2 regions of the Butyricimonas sp. RTP31003st1_G1_RTP31003_210430 genome follow, and region 1 is predicted to be linked to the other one. Evidence: riboswitches for the same ligand, from Rfam matches in the RefSeq annotation. Region 1 holds a riboswitch; the other holds the start of a gene.
The links. A riboswitch is a leader RNA that binds a small molecule or an ion and turns the genes downstream of it on or off. The one in region 1 is predicted to bind cobalamin.

Region 1 (4,413 bases):
GATGACTCCTTTTTGGACCAGATCGATTACCCCGTCAGAGAACATTTCCGTGTGAATACCCAGATCTTTTTTGTCTTGCAGGCATTGCAGGACGGCATCGGGGATAGCTCCTATTCCCAGCTGCAGGGTGGAGCCATCCTCGATGAGTTCTGCACAGTACCGACCGATAGCTTGTTCCGTTTCCCCGATTTTAGGCAGGGGTATTTCAAACAAGGGGTTGGAGGTTTCCACGATATAATCCAGTTCGGAAACGTGTATGTGGTTATCACCTCCAACATGAGGCATCCGGTCGTTCACTTCGGCAATCACCATGCGTGCGGCATGAGCCGCGGGTTTCGTGTAGTCGGAAGAAACTCCGAAACTACAATAACCTTCTTCGTCCGGTGTGCTGAGATGAACGATTGCCACGTCAACAGGCAGAGTTCCGTTGCGGAAAAAGTGTGGTAATTCGTGAAAGAAACAAGGAATGAAGTCTGCACGGTCTTCATTCACGGCTTGTCGGGTGTTTCCTCCCACGAAATTGGTGTTGTGCCGGAAGTGGGATAACATTTCCGGTTGAGTATAAGCTCCATCGCCAAGGCATAGCATATGGTATATTTCCACGTTATGGAAATCGTCTTTGTGTGCCACGAGAGCTTTGGTGATTTCCTGAGGAACACCTGCTGCATGGGCAAAGACAACCCGGTCGTTGTTCCGGATGGCCTTGATTGCTTTCTCGGCTGTGGTTAGTTTTTGTGTATAAAGTTCTTTCCAGTTCATCATCTATCTGTTTTATTGCGGTTGAGAATCTGACGAGCAAAGTCTAATATACCGGGATCTATTTCGTTCACCAGAATGACTTTCCCGATCTTGTTTCCCATTTGTTCCGAGAGAATGCGTTGCACGGTCTGTTCAATCGTGATTTGTGCGGCAGGGCATCCCTTGCAGTTGCCGAGTAGAGCAACCCGCACGTCTTTCTCGCGGATTTCCCGAATAACAATATCCCCCCCGTGGTCCTGGAGGAGAGGGCGAATGTGTGTTTTTATGATCTCCTCCAGGTGCTTCCACAGAGTCGTGGGGTCTTGATTATTTCCGGTTCTTACTTTCATCGATCCGGGCAATTTGTTTTGCTAATTCTTTCTTGTTTTCGAGGTTTCCTTGCCGGGCAATCATGATTCGTTGTGCTTGTGGGGAGCCGGCTCCGTGCATGGATTCCGTGCGGTAGCCTACCGCCGCGGTCCCGAGCGTGATGTTCTCGATCAGGCGAAGAATACGCATCCGGTTTTCAGTGTCAGTCCCCGTGGCTCCTTGCAGGTATTTTTTTACATATCCACCGATATACGGGTCTCTTAAATCTTGGGCTGAAGGCATGGTTACCATTAATCCCCCGGCAATATCTTCCGCGAGTCTGGCAATTTCATACGGGAAACGAGTCACGTTCTGTTTGCAGACATTGGCAAGTAGCAAATTGATCTGGTAGTTGCCCGCCAACGTGGGTTCTCCTTCTGCCGAGCAGGCGATTCCGCACGAGTAAAGGGTTTCGTTGAGGTGCATCATTTCGATGAGCTTGTCCTTGATATGGTTGGCTTTAGGTACTCCATTGTAGTCTGCGGCGAGAGCGGCAGCACCGATAAGTACGTCACCTACACCGACTTTACATCCCCCGTAGGATTGTCTGTGATAACCGGCAAAACGCTCTACCATCATGCCTGCAAATTCATATTCTTTACACATGAAAATTCGCTCGTTGGGGACGAATACATCGTCAAATATCACAAGAGCTTCATGTCCACCGAATTGTGAATTTCCCAAGTCGAGATCCGCGTCTTTTTCCATTTTGCGGGTATCGCAGGACTGGCGTCCGTAGATCATGAGTACGCCTTCCGCGTCAGAAGGTACGGCAAATGAAACAGCGTAGTCTTTATCGGATTCTTTCATGGCTACGGTCGGCATAATCAAGTGTTCGTGGGAATTGACTGCCCCGGTTTGGTGAGCTTTGGCCCCGCGAACGATAATCCCGTCCGGGCGTACTTCCTTGATGCGAAGATATAGGTCCGGATCTTCTTGTTGTGATGGAGAAAGACCCCGGTCTCCTTTCGGATCGGTCATAGCCCCGTCGACAGTGAGATCGTTGTCTTGTACATATTTCAAGTACTCTATGAAACGTTTGTGGTATTCCGTTCCATGAGCTTGGTCAATTTCGTAAGTGGTGGAGTAAATGGCGTTGAAGGCGTCCATTCCAACGCAGCGTTGGAAACAAGCCCCGGTTTTCTGTCCGACTAAACGTTGCATCTTTACCTTGTTGATCAAGTCTTCGGTGCTTTGATGCAGGTGGCAGAAACGATTAACTGTTTTTCCGGTAAGATTGGATTTTGCCGTCATGAGCGTCTTGTACTCATCTTTTTCAGCCAATTCATAAGTCATGGCCACTGCATTCATGGACGGGCGGATCATCGGGTGATCTACGGGATTGCTGATTAGTTCTCCCATGAAATAGACCTTCAGGTTTAGTTTCCTGAGACTCTCAATGTACTGTTCTTTTGTCATCATGATCTTTGATATTTTATTAGTTGTAATATTTTGAATAAAGAAAAATTGCAGTAAATAAAAGCCGTTTGCTGTCTGTTACAGGGGAGAATTTGAAGGGAAGAAAGTGAGAAGGGAAAGGATACAGAGGATCGAGGCGTATGTTTGCCGTTGAAGGGGTAACATTCGCTGTCTCTCGTTGCCATCATAGAGAAACATTTTCTTTTTCTCGTTGAAAAAGAATTAATTACGTCAGTATAAATATACTCACGCTGTAATGCTCCTTTGTTCATAATGTTCCATCCCGGGGGACGTCAACACAATTTTATTTTTATGAATAACTTCGCACATCTCCTTTACCCCAAATCCCCAGAGTAACGGATTTATATTTTGTCAGGCAGGTCTTCTGACTTGTTCCGGAATTCGCGGCCTTCCCTTTTCTTGTTGAAAAAGTGACCATTAGAATGCGAAAACCTTTTTAAGAACTTACAGCTGAGGGCACAGTCCCGGATTTTCACCGGATTCCCTATTCAATCTTTTCCCTTGCAGGGGGAAGAGATCACCATGACGTCACAAAGGTATATAAATATAATTGTATTCCTACTTTTTTTCTGTAATTTTTTAATGGATGTAAAAAAGCTTAGTCCGTTAATTTGTTAATGAGGTCTTGATGGAGACGTGTAGAAATTCGAGAGAATAGGTAATAATGATTTAATGGTGGTAAAGTCTCAAAGAAGAAATTTTCTATATAAGAAAAGTGACCGGAATTTGCTCCGGTCACGATTATGATGTTTGGTGAAGTTTATTTTCCTCGAATAGCCGTGATTCCCGGTAACTCTTTTCCCTCGATGTATTCGAGCAGGGCACCACCTCCGGTGGATACGTAGCTGACCCTGTCGGCCAAGCCGAATTGGTTGATGGCGGCAACAGAGTCGCCACCCCCGATTAAGGAGAAGGCGCCGTTTGCTGTGGCTTTCACGATGGCATCAGCAATGGCCTTGGTTCCCACGGCGAATTTTGGCATTTCGAATACTCCCACGGGGCCATTCCAAAGGATTGTTTTGGATTGCTCGATGACCTTGGTGAAGGAAGCAATACTTTCCGGGCCTACATCCAATCCTTCCCATCCATCGGGAATTTCCATGGAAGGAACGATCTGGGTGTTGGCGTTATTGTCGAAAGCGTCGGCAGCGACAGTGTCGGTTGCCAATACAAGATTTACACCTTTTTCTTTGGCTAGTTTCATGATTTCAAGAGCCAGGTCGAGTTTGTCTTCCTCGCAGATAGAATTGCCGACATGACCGCCTAATGCTTTTTTGAACGTGTAAGTCATTCCACCGCCCAAGATGAGGTTATCCACCTTATCCATGAGGTTCATGATAATATCGATTTTGGATGAAACTTTGGAGCCTCCCATGATGGCCGTGAACGGGCGGGTAGGGTTGTGCATTACTTTATCCACGCTTTCCAATTCTCCTTGCATGACGTAGCCGAATAGTTTGTCATTCGGGAAAAATTTGGCAATAACAGCGGTGGATGCGTGAGCCCGGTGGGCTGTCCCGAAGGCATCGTTGATCCAAACGTCGGCTAAAGATGCCAGTTTTTGAGCGAAATTCTCGTCTCCTTTTTCTTCTTCTTTGTAGAATCGAAGGTTTTCCAACAGGAGAACTTCTCCCGGTTTCAGGTCTGTTGCAGCTTTTACCGCACTTTCCCCGATGCAGTCATCGGCGAACTTCACGGGTACACCTAACAGTTCTTCCAGGTGTTTCTGGATATGTTTTAATGAAAATTTGTCTTCCGGTCCGTTTTTCGGGCGTCCGAGATGAGACATCAATATTACGGAACCTCCTCCCGTCAACACTTTCTTGATCGTGGGAACGGCTGCCCGCATACGGGTGTCGTCCGTGA
Region 2 (4,413 bases), on a different contig from region 1:
AAGCACCCCCGTATGATTTACGCAAGACCACGGTAATCTTGGGAACCGTCGCCCGCGTGTAAGCATATAGGAGCTTGGCTCCGTGCCGGATAATTCCGGCATGTTCCTGATCGGCCCCCGGAAGGAAACCGGGAACGTCCTCCAAAGTAACAACCGGAATATTAAAACTATCACAGAAATTAATAAAACGAGCAGCTTTCACCGATGAATTCATATCCAAAGTACCCGCCATAACTTTGGGTTGATTCGCAATAATCCCGGTCACGAATCCCCCGAATCGGGCCAACCCAATAATGATATTGGGAGCGTAACTCTCCGCAATCTCCAAAAATTTTCCTTTATCTGTAATCAAACGGATAACATCCCTCACATCATAAGGCTTATCCGGATCTTCAGGAACAATATCCCGCAAACTCTCTTCTATCCGGTCAACCGGATCATCCGTCACCAGAAAAGGAGCGTTCTCGATATTATTGGAAGGCAGGTAAGATAATAACATCTTTACCCCCAATAACGTATTTTCATCATCATTAAAAACAAAATCCGCCACACCTGATTTCACGGCATGTACAGATGCACCTCCAAGTTCTTCGGGAGATATTGTTTCATTCAGTACCTGTTTCACCACGTTAGGTCCGGTCACGAACATATAACTGGTTGCTGCCGTCATAAAAATAAAATCAGTCAAGGCTGGAGAATAAACAGCCCCTCCGGCAGCCGGCCCCATAATAACTGAAATCTGAGGGATTACTCCGGAAGAGAGTACATTCCGTCGGAATATTCCCGCATACCCGGCCAAACTAGCCACCCCCTCTTGAATCCGGGCTCCTCCCGAATCAATCAATCCCACGACAGGCGATCCCGTTTTCAGAGCCATATCCTGTACTTTTATAATCTTGGCCGCATGCACGGAACCCAACGAACCACCCTGCACGTTAAAATCTTGCGAATAAGCAAAAACCTGACGCCCGTTCACCGTGCCGAATCCGGCAATCACCCCATCCCCGTATGAACGTACTGCTTTACCAAAAGAAGTCGCCGCAGAAGGTGAGTAAGCATCCACCTCTTCAAATGTCCCCTCATCGAAAAGAAATGTAATCCGTTCCCGAGCGGTAAGTTTTCCCCGGTTGTGTTGTTTGTCCTCATACTCCTTACCGTATTGCCGGGCTAAGGCATCTTGTCTTTCCAGAAATTTTTCAAACGATTTTCTCATACTAAATTAGTTTATACACTATTTAGCTCCACACGAAATAAAGGAAAGAAATAAGAAAAATACGCCCCAAGTATCTCAACCGGGTTGATAAGTCTGACCTTAGCTTCATTCCGCGAAAGCATTGTCAATCCGCAAAGGCAGGTATCCTGACTTTCACCATTTTGCCGTCCTTCCCATCCCCTGGACAGTGGACATTAGTGGCAAAACCCTTCTGGTGATTACAGTTGCGCGACAGTCCGTGATTCTCACACGGTTCCCTATTCTCCTCGTCAAAACGAGGCACCTGAGCAGTCTGATTACGTGTTGTAAAGAACTTTAATGGGAACAAATGTATAAAATATAATTGGTTTGATTCAATTTATCATCAGAAAAGTTCTTTCCATGCTTCTCCTCATTCTCCCTTTTTTTAGAAAATAACACCCATACCTGTAACTTTTCATTACCTTTAAGCGTCCCATCATAAAAACAGATTATTATGAAAAAAATATTGTTTGTCATTTTCGTTCTCTGCCTCTCGATAGTCGGAGCTTTCGCACAAGAGCAAATCACCGTTTCCCGATTCCAGGGACAAAAAATCACCGGAATCAAGGCTCACGGAATCTTCAGTATCACAACGAAACAAGGTAACACCACCGGAGTCACCGTAAACATTCCGGCCCGACTCGAAAAACAACTCGTTCTGAAACTGGATTCCGATGGAAAATTACAAATCTATATCGAAGGAAAAATTACCACTAAAAATAAAAGAAATAATGACGACGACCATTTCACGGCAGAAGTTACCGTTACCAGCCTTGATAACGTGGAGTTAACCGGAGTCTGCAAATTGGAAACAATCGGGGATTTCACGACAGCCAAGCTAAAGGTGGACCTCTCTGGAGCCAGCAAAATGCTTGTAGGTGGAGACTTCCTAGCAAAAGAAAAACTTGACATAGAACTAAGTGGTGCCTCAAACCTCAAAGGACAAATGACCAGCCCCGAATCAACCTTCGACATTAGCGGGGCATCAAACCTCTCCCTTAAAGGTAACACCATACACTGCAAAATGGAAGTATCGGGAGCCTCAAAAGCAAACTTGGAAGACTTTCCGATAAACGAACTGAAAGCAGAAGTATCGGGAGCTGCAAAAGCTCATTTTCAAGTCAAAGAAAAAATCAGTCTACACACCTCCGGTGCCGCAAAAGCTACATACTCCGGCGATCCGATCATCCTCTCCCTGCACTCATCAGGAGCTTCGAACATTAACAAGATCTCCTCAAAACTCTTGGAGAACAAGAAAGAATACGAGAAATAGTTATTAGTCTAATATAAAATGGGGAAAACGAAAAATTGTTTTCCCCATTTGTATCAACAAAATACCTTTACTAATTGTTTGGCGCAGCCTTTAACAAACGAGGTATTGGTAATATATTTTTCTCTGCATTATTAATCGGAGAGAATGTCCAAGTATGCCATTCCTCATTTTCCAGCAAGCGATTACCTGCATAAAGACCAGAATATTCATATTCTTTCGATTCTAATACAGCCTCTCCACTCCCTAGCCAATAAGAAGGATAAACTACATACCATCCACCAATCCAATAATCTCCTCCTGAAATTACGTTAAAACCATCCATATTGACATCAGCCTCTTTCTGTTCATAAATACCATCCTTGAAATCTGCCTCTGTCAAATGTATTCCTTTCAACGTTCTATCCCCATATTCAAGATCTTCACTTTGAATTTCAATTCCATCACCATCAATATCGTAACCGAAACCCCTTATTGTCATTCCAAGATTACCATCAGATGCCACGATAATAAACAAACGCGGATCTTTTTTAGCAATATCCACGATCATATCATGTCCCGTAGGGGGATTTGCTTTTTCCCATCTATATCCCCAAGCACGAAAGAAAACATCACGATCTTCAGGATTTGACCAATTCTCCACTTCTCCGGTAATCCATTGTATGGCCAACATCGATTGATTCTCACCACTCCCAGTCCAGTTCGTAATATCCGATATTTTGAACCCATCCATCACCTGAATGTCCAAACTATCGGATGCAGTACCAAGTCTATTAAAAGCAGTCACCTTGATCCGAAAGGCCCCTTCCTTCACTGATGAGAACTCGAAAATAGTATCAGTAGATACTTCTTTCCCATCCACGAACCACTGCAAGCCTGCCTCTGTTGTATTAATGATATTCGCTCTCAATCTCACAGTTCTTCCCGGAAGGATAGCATCCTTCAAACTCAAATTCTGAACAGACACTTCCGGAGCCGTAAGCGGCTCTTCCCCATCATTCCCTCCATCATCACTACAGGAAATCCACATTCCCGCAAAACACAGAATAGCTAAAATATAACGTAAATTCTTCTTCATGAATGTTATCATTCAAAATTATAAGTAAAAAATACACCAGCAGGACATTCTGTATATCCTTTATAATTGGCCTTCAATGCCAATTTATCATTATTAAAATCAAAAACACAGATTTTATTTTCAGGATCCAAACTATAGCTCGAAATAATATTAGCGTAAACCTCTCCTGTAATAGGATGTACAGCGATGCAATTATATAAAGTTAGAACATGATCCAGTCTCTCAGTCATATCTCCCATGAACTCAGTCTTCTTCTGGCTGAAAACATGACGATAAACAGGCATCGGAGTACTGCCACTACCCATGTATAATGTATCGCCTTTGGCTGTAATATAAGGAGTTGCATTCCAACCGCCGTTCAATATCTTGCCTGCCGTTTCGTCTTCAATAGAATTCTCTTGCATGGAATAGCTCTGTGCATCAAGCTTTATAATCTTTGCTGGCTCTTCCCCACTGGCTCTACAAGCAAGCCATATATTACCGTCGGAAGATGGGATAACACCAGAAATGTTACCGCTAACAGGTATTTCTTTTGAAATGGAAGACTTGTTTGATTCAATAACGATAAGTTTATTGCTTTGTGCCGCAAAAATTTTACCGTTTGCAACGGCCATAGTCGTTTTGTTCGCTCCAGCAGAACCTTCAATAAATGTTAGGACCTTGGATGATGGATTAAAACGATATACACCATTGTTATCGCGAATGTAAATATCATTATCATCAAGAACAGCAATATGAGATGGCATTGACAGTGTACTTCCCAATTCATCTTCGTAACTACTTTCCTTTTTCAATGTTTCCGCATTCGCTATGGTTAAAAAACCTCCGTCA

Region 2: linked by a shared signal. The riboswitch ahead of AB5542_RS11235 (acyl-CoA carboxylase subunit beta) and the one ahead of AB5542_RS18445 (4-hydroxyphenylacetate 3-hydroxylase family protein) in region 1 are both predicted to bind cobalamin.

The regions. Positions count from the first base shown of each region.
Region 1 covers NZ_JBCOSQ010000079.1:9,722-14,134, forward strand. The annotation lists gene AB5542_RS18435 (acetyl-CoA hydrolase/transferase family protein) at 1-759, opposite strand, end outside; gene AB5542_RS18440 (NifU family protein) at 759-1,088, opposite strand; gene AB5542_RS18445 (4-hydroxyphenylacetate 3-hydroxylase family protein) at 1,066-2,529, opposite strand; cobalamin riboswitch at 2,884-3,087, opposite strand; gene AB5542_RS18450 (phosphoglycerate kinase) at 3,308-4,413, opposite strand, start outside.
Region 2 covers NZ_JBCOSQ010000031.1:50,265-54,677, reverse strand. The annotation lists partial or broken gene AB5542_RS11235 (acyl-CoA carboxylase subunit beta) at 1-1,213, opposite strand, end outside; cobalamin riboswitch at 1,332-1,515, opposite strand; gene AB5542_RS11230 (GIN domain-containing protein) at 1,689-2,507, shown strand; gene AB5542_RS11225 (PKD domain containing protein) at 2,578-3,582, opposite strand; gene AB5542_RS11220 (DUF5074 domain-containing protein) at 3,591-4,413, opposite strand, start outside.